Pelobacter seleniigenes DSM 18267: one gene and its partner. The protein of the gene in region 1 interacts with the protein of each later gene in a pairwise test. Links are inferred from orthologs where the notes say so. Each region holds a gene or a part of one and is shown on either strand. Other genes may lie near its edges.

Region 1 (8,060 bases):
TACAGGCCTGAATGGTGGTGGTGGTTCGCATGACTTCCACCACGGGCAGAACCGCTTCCCCACTTTTGTCTTCAATTAACCGGAGAGAGACCGTTGCGACAAGAATGTCCGCCAGTCGCTGCCGGATGATCCCCTGAGTGTCCGGTGGAAAATGGCCGACAATCCGGTTGATAGTCGAAACCGCACTTTGGGTGTGCAAAGTTGAAAATACCAGGTGTCCGGTTTCCGATGCCTTGATACAGGCATCAATAGTTTCAAGGTCCCGCAGCTCACCAACCATGATTACGTCCGGGTCCATGCGCAGCGACGCTTTCAGGGCCGAACTGAAGTTCTGGGTGTCAATGCCGACTTCTCGCTGAATTATGCAGCTTTTTTGCGATTTGAAAAGAAATTCAATCGGGTCTTCGATGGTGATGATGTTATAGGCATATTTTTCGTTAATATGATTGATCATCGATGCCAAGGTCGTGGATTTACCGTTGCCGGTTGGTCCGGTTACCAGCACCAGTCCGTTGGGAGCCTTGACGATCTCGGCCAGGACCCCAGGCAGTTTCAGATCCTGAAACGTGCCTATTTCAGGGGGGATAACCCGCATGACAATGCCGATATTCCCTCTTTGTCGAAAGATACTGACCCGAAACCGTCCACCACTGTTAGCCAAGGCATAAGAGGCATCAAACTCGGAAAAATCTTCGGGCAACTTGCGTTTATTTTTCGCCATGATGGTGGCCGCGATGAACTCAGTGTCCTGCGGCTTCAGATCGGGCAGTTTGGAGCGCAAAAGCTGGCCATGGGCGCGAAAGAAAGGCGGATTGTCAACCTCAAAGTGGATGTCGGAGACGCGTTTTGCAAACGCGATTTCCAGAATCTGGTTGAGGGTTTTGATATCCATGCGGACTCCTTAATGAACAACATCAGGCAATGCAGAATTCTTTAGCTGCTTTCTGAATAATGCGTTTTCCATCGAGATTCCCGCCTGACCGGCAAAGAATTCCAGAAAATCCAGCGAAATATCTTTGGCTTTCTGATGGCCAAAATCTGCATAGGTAACTGTAATGATTCGATCATTGCTTTTCAATGGCAAAAGCAGAATAGTCGGGTCGGCAGGGACGCCGATCTCAGGATAAAGCAGATCCCCCAGCATGTCGTCATCCGAACTGCCAAAAAAACTCTCCCCGCTGCTGATGACCTGTTGAAAAAGCGATTTTTTCCGAATCGGAATCCTGGTTTTCATGGGCGGGGCAGGGCCCGTAGCAAGATCACTGATAATCCCGATACTGCGTTCAGCAATCAGCGCATCACGATCAACAATCAGCGTCAGGCTGCGGGCAAAGAATTCGCCGACAAACTGCAACAGCAACAAGGAAATATCCGGTGCTTTTTTAAGCAGGCGCAGGCTGGACAGGCAGTTGCGCAACTTGGAGAATTGCAGACGCCGTTCTTCATTGAAGCAGCTGCGGATATAGGTGCTGAACGAATTGAGAAATTGGATGGTATCCACTACCGGTGCATCATTTTGCTGTGAAGGGTCTGGGTAAGGGAAAACCGCCCTCATTCCATCATTCAATGATTCCAGTGAAAAAGAATAATCGCCCGGACTAGCCAGTTGAATCAATGAGATATCCGGATGCTGCAGCATCATGCGCGAGCGCAGTTCCATCAGCCCCTGCTTGGTAAAATGTTCTGCCGCCGGGTTAGGGCAGCCGAACACCACAATCGGTTCAAGGATTTTTTTCAGGGTTCGGTCAACAACCCGCTCCAAATCTTCCTCGTCCTCGGGGGCAAAGGCCAGGATACCTTCGCGTTTGCAAACCGTCATAATCGCATGGCGCAAGAACTCGTCATCGCTGTAAAGAATGACCGCCTGCGATCTGACCGCCGGATGAAGGGCCAGTGGTTCGTCCGGCAGGGGCAAGGAGACGCGGGTCAGAAAGTCGACCATGGCATCAGAAAAACTTTCCGAAACAGTTGGCAGGGTGCGGGCAATGACCTGACGGTGAATATCCGCCGGATCGAACGCTTCCAGAACCTGAAATGTGGATGGTTTTTTCCGTTCGATTTTATCGAGATCGGCAAGACCCAGAATATCCTCGGAAACGACAACGTCCTCGCTGGTATACTCTGGCTGTTCTTCCTCAACAACCCCAATTGGAGTAGACCCCTCCAGGTCTTCGCCTTCGTCTATTAATTTGATCTCCCCGGCATGAACCTTCTCATCAAAAATCCGCAGAGCGTCCATCAGCACCATTTGAGTGTCCAGGCTGACGTCCTGCAGGTGAGTGGGGAGATATTGATACTCATCGTTGATGAGAACCGTCTCCGTATCCAGTGTAAAAACCCCACGACTCCAGCTGACCATTTCCACGACAGTCATTTCAATCAGGGTCTCAAGGGCCTTGTAAGCCGAATCCTTGGACAGGCCGCAATGATCGTGCAGGGTCGCAATCAGCGGCTTACGATATTCGCCGGCCAGTTTTTGACTGATCAGAGCTCTTTTAAGGTCGCTCTCGTTGATGATCTTACTTTCGACGAGGATTTTACCGATTTTCAGATCATCACTTGAATGGGTTGCACAAATGATATAACCATCACGAAAAACCAGTTGCCCTTCGCCCTTGCGGCTATAAACATTCAGAGTCCCCGATTTTCTGGTGGAGTGGATCAATTGAATAACATCAACTATCGGCAGTTGTTCCAGTTCACCGGTCAGTGGCATACGATACCTCTTTAATTAGCTAGTTGGCGTCCGGAAACTCCGGATGGCAACGGCTATGTTTTCAGATTGGAAACAAGCAAATTTTCGTTGTGGCAAGGAAATCAAGGGGTTGCGCGGAGGCGTAGTCCTTTACGCCGCACAAGAAAACCCGTAGATTGACACCGCCACAACGAAAAGGGCCGTTTCCGGATGAAAACTAGCTAGCGATTCATGAACTGTCGACATCCCCCCGTAACTACACTTCAATAAAGTTAAAATATATTAAACTCAAAATAGTTAAAAGTTTCAAGTATTATCTAAAAATGTTCCCAATTGTTAATTAAAACAATCAACATAACAGTTGTGTAAAGAAGTACGTTGATCACTCAATAGGGACAGAATATGGATGAAATGTCCACGGTGGGCGCCCGGGAATGGATGGGATGTTTAAGCATCAGGGATAGGGGGGGCAGCAGAGGCTGAATACAAAAAATCCCTGCAGAAGATAAATTCTGCAGGGATTTTTGAGGGCTAACTTTGGTGCCGAAGGCGAGACTCGAACTCGCACGACCAATTGGTCACCACCCCCTCAAGATGGCGTGTCTACCAGTTCCACCACTTCGGCAAGCGGGAAGTATATATACTGAACGTCCTTCCAACTGTCAATAGAGAATTTAATTATTTTTTTTCCGGGGCAACCGGGGTCGGCGCAACCGGAGTTGCAGGAGCTGCCGGAGTCTGTACTGGTGCGGCAACCGAGCTCGGCATAACCGTCTGAGAGGATGCGGAGCCATAAAAATAGGCCAGCGACAGACTGGTCAGCATAAAGATAATGGCAGCACCGGCAGTGATTTTACTCATGAAGTTCCCGCTTGTGGAACCGAACATGGCTTGGCTTCCACCTGCGCCGAACGAAGCGCCTGCCTGCGCTCCTTTACCCATTTGCAGTAGCACGATAACGATCAAGGCAATTGATACGATAATATGCAGGCCAATCAAAACTGTTGTCATGCAATGTCTCCTTGTTGTTTTATTTTGAACCGCCGAAAATTATCACAGTTGTAGTGCTATGAAAAGTTAATTTTCTTCAAACTTTTGTCTTTTTGGCTTCCGTTAGTGAATATAGGCCTCGGTGACATAGCGACGCATCATGACGTGGGTGTTGAAGTAGTAAGCATTTTTACTGATTGCGTTTTTCATTACCGCAATCCAGCCCGCCCGATCCTGGTAAAAAAGCGGGATGATTTTTTGCTCGAGTTTGGAATACATGTCTTCCAGGTCTTCATCCACTCGATTATCTTCAACCCCGACCGTTTCCGGCGGCGGCCCGATGGCCCAACCGGTGATTCCTTCCATATGTCCTTCGATCCACCAACCGTCCAGGACACTGAAGTTGGGCACGCCATTAAGTGCCGCCTTCATGCCGCTGGTTCCTGATGCCTCAAGGGGACGCATGGGGTTGTTGAGCCAGAGATCCACGCCGGGGATGAACTGCCCGGCAATTTCCATATTGTAGTTTTCCAGATAAACCAGGGTCATCTTACCGCGCATTTTTTCGGCGTGCTGAATAATATTGCGAATGACCTGCTTCCCTTCGTTATCCCGGGGATGGGCTTTGCCGCCAAAAACCAGTTGCAATTTACCTGTGCCGATGTCTAGCAACCGGTCCAGGTTTTTAAAAATCAGGTCGCCGCGTTTATAGGTTGCAGCCCGTCTGGCAAAGCCTATGGTCAATTGATCCAGATTGAGGTCAATTCCGGTTTTTTCACGGATATACTGAAAGAATAGCGCCTTTGAGCCACAGTGGGCGTCCCAGATTTCATGGTCTGGGATATGGTCGACCCGGACCAATAATTCTGGTTCGTTAGCCCAGCCCGGCAGATACTCATCGAACAGGTTGACGAAAAAAGGGGAGCACCAGGTAAAAGGATGAATGCCGTTGGTGATCGCATGAATTTTGAACCCTGGAAACAGGCGTTGAGAAATCTCGCCGTGGCGTTTGGCGACACCATTGATGAATTTACTCAGATTCATGGCCAGTAGCGTCATATTCAATTCATTATCGTCTGAATGCTCTTTCAACATCTCGAGGCTGAATTCCGGCGGCATGAGTTTTTCGACCAGTGCGTAATCAAACCGATCATGCCCGGCCGGAACCGGAGTGTGGGTGGTAAAGACGCATTGATTGATAATCTGTTGGACCGCTACAGGGCTCCCGTTTTCGAGAAAAGATTGATCCAGGGGCATTCTGGCGCTATTTAGCAGCTCCACTGTGAGCAGACTCGCATGCCCTTCGTTCATATGATATTTTTTGATGGAAAAATTGAGGGTTCTCAAGATCCGCGCGCCACCGATTCCGAGCACGATCTCCTGTTTTAAGCGCATGGTTTTATCACCGCCGTAGAGATGATCGGTAATGGCCCGATCCCGGTCGTCGTTCCCGGGAATATCGGTATCCAGAAACAGCACCGGAACTTCGCCGCCGGTAGGACTTTTCACGCGATACAGCCAAGCCTGTAATTTAACATCGCGATTTTCGATCGTAATCATGGCTTTTTGTGGCAATAGTTCCATGTGATTTTCAGGAAACCATTCGATATCCGACTCTTGCTGCCAGCCAGTGGTGTCGAATTGCTGCAGGAAATAGCCTTTTCGATACAGCAGGGTTACCGCGACCATGGGTATCTTCAGATCGGCTGCGCTCTTGATCGTATCCCCGGCCAGCACGCCAAGCCCACCGCTATAGGTTGGAATTTCAGCGCTCAGGCCGATCTCCATGGAAAAATAAGCGATACGCTGATCCTGAATATAAAATTTACATGCATCCATGACAGGTTCTCCCGGGCAGCAGTGCATTGATCTATAAAGTTTAACAAATGTGTTTGCATCTACAGGCAGATGTATTAATTTGATAGGCGGTCAGCTTCGAAAATACTCAAATACTTCCCTTCTTTTTTTCGGACTGGATTCAATGGCAATCAATGACAACGAGCAACAATATTATCAATTGTTCCAGGAATTATCCGACCTGGTTTTGATTTGCGAATGTCTGCCGGATGGAACCCCGGGCAGGTATCTCGAAATGAATCGGTCGGCACGCAGCATTCTTGGCTATGACGAGGAGGAGCTGTGTCGTCTCAGCCCATTTGATATCGACAGAACTGCTCTTGAAGACGGCAATGCTTTTGTGCAGATTCTAAATGAACTACAGGCCGCAGGAGAGGCAATTTTCCGAACCGACCTGCTAGGCAAAGACGGATCCTGGGCTCATGTGGAGATCAGTTGTCGCCAAGCCAGTCTGCATGGCAAAATGGTTTATTTGGCTGTTGCTCGCGATGTCAGTCTGAGGAACAAATACGAAGATTCCATTAAAGCCCTGGTGCGGAGTACGGTCGGCCTGACCGGGCAGGAATGCCTTGAGGAAATTGTTAAAAATCTCTGCCTTTGGCTCAATGTCGATGGCGCCTGTATCGGCGTTTTCAATGATAATCAATTACAGATCAGGGCGAGTTATTTTGCCGGGACATGGCAGACTCCTTCCCAGCTGTCGATTTTCGATTCACCATTTTCGGAGCTTCTCCAAGGGCAATTCTGTTTTTATCCGCGGGACGCCGGACTGCTTTTTCCCTCGTTAGACGCTTCTCAGCTGTGCGGGAATGCCTGTTTCATCGGATTTCCTATGCGGGCACACGATGGACGGATTCTGGGCGCTGTCTGCGCATATTCCAAAGAACCATTGCAGCAGGTCGCCCATGTCGAGGAGTTACTGTCAATTATTGCCTCACGGGCCGCGTCGGAATGTGAACGCCTCCACTATGTCCGGGAATTGTCCCATAGTGAAGAAATGCTGCGGACCCTGTTCAATTCCACAGCGGAAGCGATCGTTGGGATAGACCTGGAAGGGAAGGTGGCCTTTTGCAACCCGTCAACGCTACTGTTACTTGGCCATAATGAAGAGGCCGATCTCGTCGGCCAATGTTTCTGGAAACTGATTCAGCCCCCGGGCAAAAGAGATTCATTGGCTGAGCAGCCGGTCCAATGTCCGTTTATTGCGGCCATCGTCAAAGGCAAGAAAATCAGTAGCGAGGATGGCTTTTTTTACCGTAACGACGGGTCCAGGATTCCGGTCGAATATTGGGGACACCCGATGTTCCATGAGCAGCAGCTGGTCGGCGGCGTGGTCACCTTTATTGACATCTCCCGCAGGAAAACCTTGGAAAAGCAGCTGCAGCAGTCGCAACGCATGGAAGCGATCGGCACTCTCACCGGCGGTATTGCCCATGATTTCAACAATATTCTGACCGTTATTTCGGGTTACGTTGGGTTGCTCAAAGCACAGTATGCGGATCATGACAAGCTGCTCTCAAAAATCAGCAAAATTGGCCAGGCCGCAGAGCGCGGTTCCAAGTTAACCCATGGTCTGCTGGCATACAGCCGTAAAAAATCCGAACCATCCACCCCGGTCGATCTTAATCAACTGATTCTCAAAGTGCATGATCTTTTTGGTCAGGTCATTGGAGAAAGAATTCAACATGTTCTGACTCTTGGACAAGACAGAATGGTTGTCCTGGCGGACGCTTCTCAACTCGAGCAGGTGTTGCTGAACCTGGCGACCAATGCTCGTGACGCAATGCCGGACGGCGGGATACTGACTATCAAGACCGAAATTGCTGAAATTGATTCCGCCTTCTGCGATGTCTACGGCTATGGCGAGCCGGGACTCTACGCCCTGGTCAGCGTCATGGACAACGGCATTGGAATTCCTAAAGATTTACAGCAGAAAATTTTTGATCCGTTTTTTACGACCAAGGATACAGGCAAGGGGACTGGGCTTGGACTGGCCATGGCCTGGGGCATTGTCAAACAGCACAAAGGTTATATCCTGGCTGAAAGCAGCAAAGATGAGGGAACCTGCTTCAAGATTTATCTGCCCTTGACCGACCGGGAGGTTTATCTGCAACCGGTTCATCAGCATGGCCAATTACCGGGTGGAAAGGAAACCATCCTGCTGGTTGAGGATGATCCGTTGGTGCGCGAATCGACCCACAGCATCCTGTCCGCAGTGGGGTATGAGGTTATCGACAGTGATTGCGCCGAATCAGCCCTGGCAATTCTCGATAAAGAGAGAGAAAGGCTCGCCCTGGTTCTGTCCGATGTTGTTATGCCCGGCATCAAAGGCCCGGAATTTTTTCAGGAAATTCGGAAAAAATCCGCTATCCCGGTCGTTTTTATGAGTGGTTATACGTTCGACTCACTGCGTGAGCAAGGGCTCGTCCGGGAAGGGGTCCCACTCTTGAACAAACCTATTCAGCCGATGGAACTGCTCACCCTCATTCGCGATCTGCTTGATCTGCTGCCGCAAACC
Region 2 (8,600 bases), on another replicon or contig:
GTTTTTGCCCTGGCCCCGAATCATCCGGTTGCGGCCCGGCTGGCCGCCGCCGGGCTGGACGAAGGCGATGAACTGCTGGTTCGGCGAATTGTCTCCAAGTCCGGGAAAAACCGGGTTTTCGTCAACGGGTCAGCGGTGCCGCTGGGGCAACTGCGCGAGTTGACCGGTGGGCTGGTCAATATTTACGGACAGCATGAACATCAGAATTTGCAACGGGTTGAAAGCCATCTGGAACTGCTCGATCAGTTTGCCGGTCTTGCTGATGTACTGAATACGTATCGGGACAATTACCTGGCCTATCTGGCTATTGAGAAGGAACTGTCCCGCCTTGACCTGGCGGAACGGGAGCGCCGGCAGCGGCTGGATATGCTCGCCTTTCAGAAGCAGGAGCTGGATAGTGCCGCGTTGCAGGTGGATGAAGATCGGGAGTTGGAGCAGGAACGCGGCATTCTGCTCAACGCTGAAAAATTGCTCAGTGCGACCCGGGGCGGTTATGAAATTCTTTACGAAGGACCACAGGCGGTCTGTGACCGAGTCGCCGGGATTATCGCCAAGCTTGAGCCGTTGCGGGATATTGATCCGGCTTTCGTCCCTGTCCTGGAGTCCTTGAACGGGAGTCTCTATGCCTTGGAGGACGTTGCCGGTGTCCTCAGGGATTATGCCGATAAACTAGATTTTGAGCCCTCCCGCCAGGAACAGGTCGAGGAGCGTCTGGCACTGCTGAAGGGGTTGAAACGGAAATATGCGCCGACGGTTGAGGCGTTGATCGAGTTTCGTGATCGTATCGGCCAGGAGTATGACCGTCTCAACCGCTCGGAAGAAGAGCGCCGGGAACTAACCGAGCAATTGCAACAACAGGAAATCAAAGTTCGTCAGGCGGGCGAGGCCCTGTCCCTGCGCCGCAAGACAGCCGCGGACAGGTTGGCGCGGGAGGTTGAGCGTGAGTTGGCCGAACTGGCGATGCCCAACGCAAAGTTCAGCATGCGTTTTGACGCGCTTGCCGAGCCCGGGTCGGATGGGCTGGAAAAGGGAGAATTCTTTCTTGCCGCCAATCCAGGTGAAGCAGCCCAGCCGTTGGCCAAAGTTGCCTCGGGCGGGGAATTGTCGCGGATCATGCTGGCGCTCAGACGAAGTGCTCCGGAAGGAGATAGTGTCGGCACTCTGATTTTCGATGAGGTCGATGCCGGCATCGGCGGAGAAGCGGCGACTGCCGTCGGCGAGAAGATCAGCCGGCTTGGGCACGATCTGCAGGTGCTCTGTGTGACCCACCTGCCACAGGTCGCTGCTTTTGCCGATCAGCATTACCAGGTGCTGAAAAAATCGGATGCAAAGCGCACGACAACCGAACTGCAGTTGCTCGGTGCAGATGCCCGAGTGGCGGAAATGGCCCGGATGCTGGCTGGCGCCCAGGTCGGTGAACAGACCCTCAACCATGCCCGCGAACTGATCAGCCGATCACGTGCGCTGGTCGAACAATGACCAAGTTGAATGTGGAGATAGAATAGATGATCCGCCATGCTCGGATACCGGATGCCCGTGCCATCCATCAGTTGCTGTTGGCTTTTGCCAAAGATGGTCAGTTGCTGGGCCGGTCTTTGGCCGATATTTACGATGCGATCCGGGATTTTTACGTTTTTGAACAGGATGGCCAGCTTCTTGGTACCGGGGCTCTGGCCATCTGTTGGGAAGACCTGGCTGAAATTCGTTCCCTGGCCGTGGTGCAGGGACGACAAGGCCAGGGGATCGGCCGGAAGATTGTCGAAGCCTGTCTGGCTGAAGCCGCCGACCTTGGTTTGAAAAGAGTTTTCGCCCTGACCTATCAGCCTGAGTTTTTCAAGCGGATGGGGTTTGCTGACATCGAAAAATCCGAATTGCCGCAGAAGGTTTGGGGGGATTGTATCAAGTGCGTAAAATTCCCGGATTGCGATGAATATGCGCTGGCGATAAATCTATTGGATTAGCAGCGCTTTTATGTTATTAGTTGTTTGTAATTTTTAAGCAGGAGCCATTATTCGGTGTTTGAAGAGCCTTTTAAAAAGTGCGGCAGCTGTGGTGTCAGTTGGCCGACAAGGGTCGCTTTTGTCAGTGATCCCCAGGTTCTTCTGGTGGGTTACCAGCCGAATTTTGTTTTTTTGGAAAAGGGTCTGTTCCTGTTTAACCATACCTGCGAAAGCACCCTCTCCATCAATGTGGCGGCTTTTTCCGACCTCTATGACGGCCCCATGTTTGTGGAGAAAAGAACCGGTCAGCCGGGCTGTCCCGGCTACTGTCTGCACCGCACTGAACTGCGACCCTGTCCGGAACAATGTGAATGTGCCTATGTCAGGCATGTTCTCGACTACCTGCAGCATGTCCCGAAGCTAGCCGCTCCGGGAGTGGTCGAGGGAGAAATGGAATAGGTTTTGGCGAAGCGCTTTTCTGTCATACTGCTGTCCGAGGACGGTACTCAACTGAAGCACCTGCACGTGCGCAAGGGCCTGTTCTCCTGCGGTGTCGGTTTTGCTGTGGTTGCGCTCGGGCTGCTGGGTTTTTTCGCCTATAACTACTTCACCGCCACCATCGACCGGGCGGAGCTGTTTCGCCTGCGGGCGGAAAACAGTGAACAGCGCCAGAACCTGCAGCGTCTTGTCGTTGATCTTAACGAACTGCATGCCGATCTGGACAACCTCGCCACAACCGAGGCGCGGGTGCGTCAGCTGGCCAGCCTTGACGCCGAACCGGAGGGGCTTCCCGTTGCTGTCGGTGGTTTGCCGGATGCTGACCAGGTCGAAAGCGTGAGCGATATTCAACGGCAGATCAACAAGCTGCAGATAGAAATTGAACTGCGGCGGCAGAGTCAGGAAGATGCCCGCAATCTGCTCAACGATGAGGTCTCCCTCAGCCGGGCAACCCCCGAAGGCTGGCCGGCCAAAGGCTGGCTGACCTCCTATTTCGGTAAACGCAAATCACCTTTCACCGGGCGGATGGCCATGCACGAAGGACTCGATATCGCGGCTAACGTCGGTACACCGGTCTTTGCAACCGCCGACGGTGTGGTGGCCCGGGTGGCTTATACGCCGGGCTACGGCAAAATTCTGGTGATTGATCACGGCTACGGGTATCAAACCATTTTTGGCCATAATTCCAAAATCCTGGTCAAAGCCGGGCAACGAATCAAGCGTGGAGAGAAGGTCTCTCTGGTCGGCAATACCGGGCGGTCCACCGGACCCCACCTGCACTACGAATTGCGTTTGAACGGAATCCCCATTGATCCGCGTCAGACCCTCTGACTTCGGTCTGCGGCTCGGCAGTGACCGGTCCGCTCTTCCTTCGCGCAGTTCTTTTCTCATATCGGCTCAGCAGGCTGCCTGCAACGCCTGATAATCTAAGCGTTTTAGCATTTCATTAATACTTGTGAGCCCTTCTTCCACTGTGATACTATGCCGTCCGGTGTGCTGTTATCGGCCGCATTGTGTTTGTCCGGATACCCCGAATGAATACCGCTCGTCTTGTTAACCAAAGCTGATTCATGGAGAGCTGGCTGTCTCCAGGAATTTCGGAGTTTTATAAAGCAATGATTGGTAGTCTTGTAAAGAAAATTGTCGGCAGTAAAAACGAGAGAGACCTGAAAAAACTACAGCCCGCAGTGCAGAAGATTAACGACCTGGAAGCGGATTTTGAAAAACTCAGTGATGCAGAGCTGCAAGCTAAGACAGAACATTTTCGTGGTCGACTGACCGCGGGAGAAACCCTTGATGATTTGCTCCCGGAAGCTTTTGCCGTGGTGCGCGAAGCCAGTAAGCGGGTGCTCGGTCTGCGTCATTTCGATGTCCAGTTGATCGGCGGGATGGTTCTGAATTCCGGCAAAATAGCCGAGATGAAAACCGGTGAGGGAAAGACCCTGATGGCCACCTTGCCCATTTACCTGAACGCCCTCAGTGGCAAAGGGGTGCATGTCGTCACGGTCAACGATTACCTGGCCAAGCGTGACGCCGAATGGATGGGCAATGTCTACCGTTTTCTCGGCCTGACGGTCGACTGCGTGGTCCACGGCTTGTCGGACAGTCAGCGCAAATTGGCCTATGCCGCGGATATCACCTACGGGACCAACAACGAATTCGGGTTTGATTATCTGCGCGACAACATGAAGTTTGACCTGGCCGAATATGTTCAGCGCGACCTGCATTATGCGATTGTCGATGAGGTCGACTCGATCCTGATCGATGAAGCCAGGACTCCGTTGATTATTTCGGGGCCGAGCGAAGCCTCCAGTGAGCTTTATTTCACCGTCGACAGGATCATTCCGAAGCTGGAAAAAGGTGAAGTCATCGAGGAGCGCGACGGGAAAATCGGCCAGACCGTCAAACACTATACCGGTGATTACACGGTCGATGAAAAAGCCAAGTCATCGTCCCTGACCGAAGAGGGGGTCAGTAAGGTCGAAAAGCTGCTCAATGTGAGCAATCTCTACGAACCGCGCAATATCGAACTGCTACACCATGTTAATCAGGCTCTCAAGGCCCACGCCCTGTTCAAAAAAGACGTCGATTACGTCGTCAAAGACGGCGAAGTCCAGATCGTCGATGAATTCACCGGGCGGCTGATGCCGGGCCGGCGCTGGAGTGACGGCCTCCACCAGGCCGTTGAAGCCAAAGAAGGGGTCAAGATCGCCAGCGAAAATCAGACCCTGGCCACGATTACCTTCCAGAATTACTTCCGCATGTACGACAAACTGGCCGGCATGACCGGTACTGCGGAGACCGAAGCGACCGAATTCCGGGAAATCTACGGGCTCGACGTGGTTGTCATCCCGACCAACCGACCGATGCAGCGCCAGGACAATGCTGATGTTATCTACAAAACCGAGAAGGAAAAATTCCTTGCGGTTATCGAGGACATCATCGAATGCCATAAGCAGGGGCAGCCGGTCCTGGTCGGCACCATCAGCATCGATAAGTCCGAGGTGCTGTCGGCCCTGCTCAAAAAACGGGGCGTCCCCCATAACGTGCTGAACGCCAAGCAGCACGAAAGAGAAGCGTTTATCGTCGCCCAGGCCGGGCGCAAGGGATCGGTGACCATTGCCACCAACATGGCCGGCCGGGGAACCGATATCGTCCTCGGCGGCAACCCGGAGATGATGGCCCGTAGCGAAGCGGCTGCAGCGGAAGATCCCGAAGCGCGTTTTGTCGAGTTGCTGCCGGAATACCAGCAACGCTGCAAACAGGAGAAAGAAGATGTTCTGGCCGCCGGGGGGCTCTACATCCTCGGGACCGAGCGGCATGAATCACGGCGTATCGACAATCAGTTAAGAGGGCGTTCCGGTCGGCAGGGGGATCCGGGCAAGAGCCGTTTTTATCTGAGTCTGGAAGATGACCTGCTGCGGATTTTCGGTTCCCAGCGGGTGGCCTTTGTGATGGATAAACTGAAAATTCCCGAAGGCGAACCTATTGAACATGGAATCATCAGCAAGGCGATCGAAAATGCGCAGAAGAAAGTCGAAGGGCATAACTTCGATATTCGTAAGCACCTGATCGAATATGATGATGTCATGAATAAGCAGCGCGAAGTCATCTATACCCAGCGTCGGGAAGTCCTGGCCGGCGAAGATCTGCACGGGACTTACCATGGGATTATCGATGAAACGGTTGAAGACATGATCGCGTCCTTCTGTCCTGAGAAAACTCCGGGATCGGAATGGGACTGGAAACGGTTGACTGAAGACTTCATTAATCAGTTCAATTTCATGCCCGATTTCAGTGCTATCGATCGTACTACCTGTCGTCACGAAGAGTTGGATGCTTCTTTCAAGGAGCAGGCCAGGAGGCGCCTGCAGGAAAAGGAAGAGGACTTTACCCCGCCGGTGATGCTGCAACTGATGCGGATTCTGCTGCTACAAACCATCGATTCGCAGTGGAAAGACCATCTGCTGTCCATTGATCATCTCAAAGAGGGGATCGGCCTGCGCGGTTATGGCCAGAAAAATCCCAAAGAAGAATACAAGCGTGAAGCCTATGGTCTGTTCATGGAGATGATGGGGCGGGTACGGGCCGAAGTCCTGCAGAAAATGTTCAGAATCCAGCTGGCCAGAGAAGAAGATGTGGAGCAGATGGAAGCCGAACAGAAGCGCCAGAAAATTTCCCTGAATAAGGTTGGCGGTGAGGAACAGAGCAAAAAACCGACCGTACGTGATGAGGACAAGGTCGGCAGGAACGATCCTTGCCCCTGTGGGAGCGGTAAAAAATATAAAAAGTGTTGTGGGCGTTGATTTTTTGGTTTGAATCGAGATGGAGGCAATGACGGAAATTCATGAGCAAAAAAAACCGGCCATTCTGCTGATTGATGATGTTCCGTTGATCCTGGATCTGCTGGAAGATATTCTGGAGAGTCTGGAATATCCGATTTTGCGCCTTGAAACAGGCCTTCCGGCAATGCAGGTCCTGGACCGGGAAGATATTGCCCTGGTTTTTTGCGATGTTTCCCTGCCTGATATCAGCGGGGTGGATGTCTTGCGGATGATCAAGCAGCACACGCCGGAAATCCAGGTCGTGATGATTTCCGGGCAGCAGGATTTTAATGTCGCCCGGCAGGTGTTGCGTGAACGCGCTCTGGATTATCTGGTCAAGCCGTTTGATCATACCGAAGTTCTGACTGTGGCGCGGCAGGGGCTGGCTTCTTATTATCAGGCTGTTCATCAGGAGCAGGTCCGGATTGAGGCCCAGCGGCGCATGGCCGATCTGGTGCTCCTGAAAAAGGTCGGTGAAACAGCGAGTTCCGGTAACGATTTGCAGGAACTGTTTGACCAGATCCTCGACTCGATTGTCCATTCCGCTGAAGTCGAAGTTGCTTCTTTGATGTTGCTTCAGAATGACGGTTGTCTGCATATTGCTTCGTCCTGCGGTATCCCCGATCAGATTGTCAATACCACCCGGGTCGCCTCCGGGGAAGGCGTCTCCGGGCACGTGCTGGCCACCGGGGAGCCGGTGTTGCTGACCAATATTGATCAGGACAGCCGCTTTGTCAGCATGTCCGGCGGGAAAAAGTACAAAAACCAATCGCTGCTTTCGGTGCCGATCTATGTCCGGGAAGAACTGGTCGGGGTCATCAATGTCAATAACAAGAAATCCGGACAGCCGTTTGATCTCGAAGACCAGAACCTGCTGGTGGCGATTGCCAACCAGGTTGCCCTGGCCATGGAAAACTTTGAGCTGATCAACAGTCTGCGCCAACAGGCGCTGGTGCTTGAGCGTACCAATGCCGATCTGGTCAGGATGAACCGGGCCAGAACTCGTCTGGTCTGTAACCTGTCTCACGAGCTGAAAACTCCCCTCACTTCAATCATGGGTTATATCGACCTGACCCTGTCATTTTTCAATAAACTTGGTGAAGCGGAGATCAGGGACAATCTGAGTCAGGTTCAAGATGAGGGGAAACGCCTGGAACGGTTGATTACCGGGATGCTGCGACTGTTTTCCATTGAGTCTGAACGGGAAATCTGGCGCTGGAAATCCTTTGGAGTTCCCTGGCCCATTGCCGATGCCTTCCAGTTGTACCGGGCCAAAATGAATGAACGTGGTCTGCTGACGGAAATCGATATCGAAGACGATCTGCCGGAGATCTACGGGGACCAGGAAAAGTTCAGTATGGCGTTCAACTGCTTGATTGATAACGCTGTCAAGTTCAACCGTGACGGTGGGAAAGTCAGTGTAAAAGCGGCGGCGCGAACTTTTGAGGATCTTGAATATGTCTGTCTGCAGGTTTTCAACGAGGGGCAGGCCGTGCCGTTGGATGCCCATGAGACGATTTTCAGTTCCTACACCCAGCTTGGCGATATCGATACGGAAAAGCCCCACGGGGTAGGGATCGGCCTGGCGCTGGTCAAAGTTGTCGTCGACCGCATGCTGGGGGATATCTATCTGGAAGAAGTGGCCGGGGAGGGGACCTGTTTTGGGCTCCTGCTGCCGACTGAGCAAACTTATAATATACGGAAAGAAAAGGTTGACAATGAGTGATATCGATATCCCGACCGGATTCAGGTTTGCGGGAATTGCTAGTGGCATCAAAAAAGCGGGCAAACTGGATCTTGCGCTGATCGTATCTGATCAACCGGCCACCTGTGCCGGCGTTTTTACCCGCAATAAAGTCGTGGCCGCGCCGGTGTTGTTGACCCGGCCGAAAGTTGCCGCAGGGCAATGTCAGGCGATACTGGTCAATAGCGGTAATGCCAACGCCTGCACCGGGGCTCCGGGCGAAGAGGTGGCCAGGACCACGGCCGGCCTGGTGGCCGCGGCAATGAATATTTCCGAAGATTTGGTTGCGCTGGCTTCAACCGGGGTCATCGGTGTGCCGTTGCCGATCGAGCCTTTTCAGCAGGGGCTTCCTGCGTTGGTTGGTGCACTGAAAAATGATCAGCCCGAAGTGGTCGCCAAAGCGATTATGACCACCGATGCGTTCAGTAAAATGGCTTCTGCAAAACAGGACGCCCCGGAATACCGGCTTCTCGGCATGGCCAAAGGGGCCGGGATGATCCACCCGAACATGGCGACCATGCTCGGCTTTGTGCTGACCGATGCCCGGGTTGAGCCAGAGTTTCTGCGCACGGCTTTGCGCACGGCCGTGGATCG

The links.
Region 2: the proteins of secG (region 1) and secA interact in binary tests that used the Escherichia coli proteins (3 or more experiments, as listed by UniProt). The link is inferred for Pelobacter seleniigenes DSM 18267 from one-to-one orthologs.

Annotation. Positions count from the first base shown.
Region 1 is NZ_JOMG01000005.1:367,652-375,711, forward strand. Bases 2,041-4,773 are described here. They hold secG (preprotein translocase subunit SecG), read right to left. Parts: upstream 3,707-4,773; coding sequence 3,374-3,706; downstream 2,041-3,373. Other genes in these bases: N909_RS0122920 (DUF4388 domain-containing protein), read right to left, coding at 2,041-2,716; glgP (alpha-glucan family phosphorylase), read right to left, coding at 3,809-4,773. Also shown: N909_RS0122915 (type IV pilus twitching motility protein PilT), read right to left, coding at 1-892; more of N909_RS0122920, read right to left, coding at 902-2,040; more of glgP, read right to left, coding at 4,774-5,524; N909_RS24990 (PAS domain S-box protein), read left to right, coding at 5,667-8,060. UniProt on the Escherichia coli protein: Subunit of the protein translocation channel SecYEG. Overexpression of some hybrid proteins has been thought to jam the protein secretion apparatus resulting in cell death; while this may be true it also results in FtsH-mediated degradation of SecY.
Region 2 is NZ_JOMG01000004.1:270,694-279,293, forward strand. What follows is about bases 3,172-6,444. They hold secA (preprotein translocase subunit SecA), read left to right. Parts: upstream 3,172-3,553; coding sequence 3,554-6,244; downstream 6,245-6,444. Other genes in these bases: N909_RS26080 (M23 family metallopeptidase), read left to right, coding at 3,172-3,269; N909_RS0118175 (response regulator), read left to right, coding at 6,273-6,444. Also shown: DNA repair protein RecN, read left to right, coding at 1-1,479; N909_RS0118155 (N-acetyltransferase), read left to right, coding at 1,506-1,961; N909_RS0118160 (hypothetical protein), read left to right, coding at 2,016-2,399; more of N909_RS26080, read left to right, coding at 2,403-3,171; more of N909_RS0118175, read left to right, coding at 6,445-7,988; bifunctional glutamate N-acetyltransferase/amino-acid acetyltransferase ArgJ, read left to right, coding at 7,981-8,600. UniProt on the Escherichia coli protein: Required for protein export, interacts with the SecYEG preprotein conducting channel.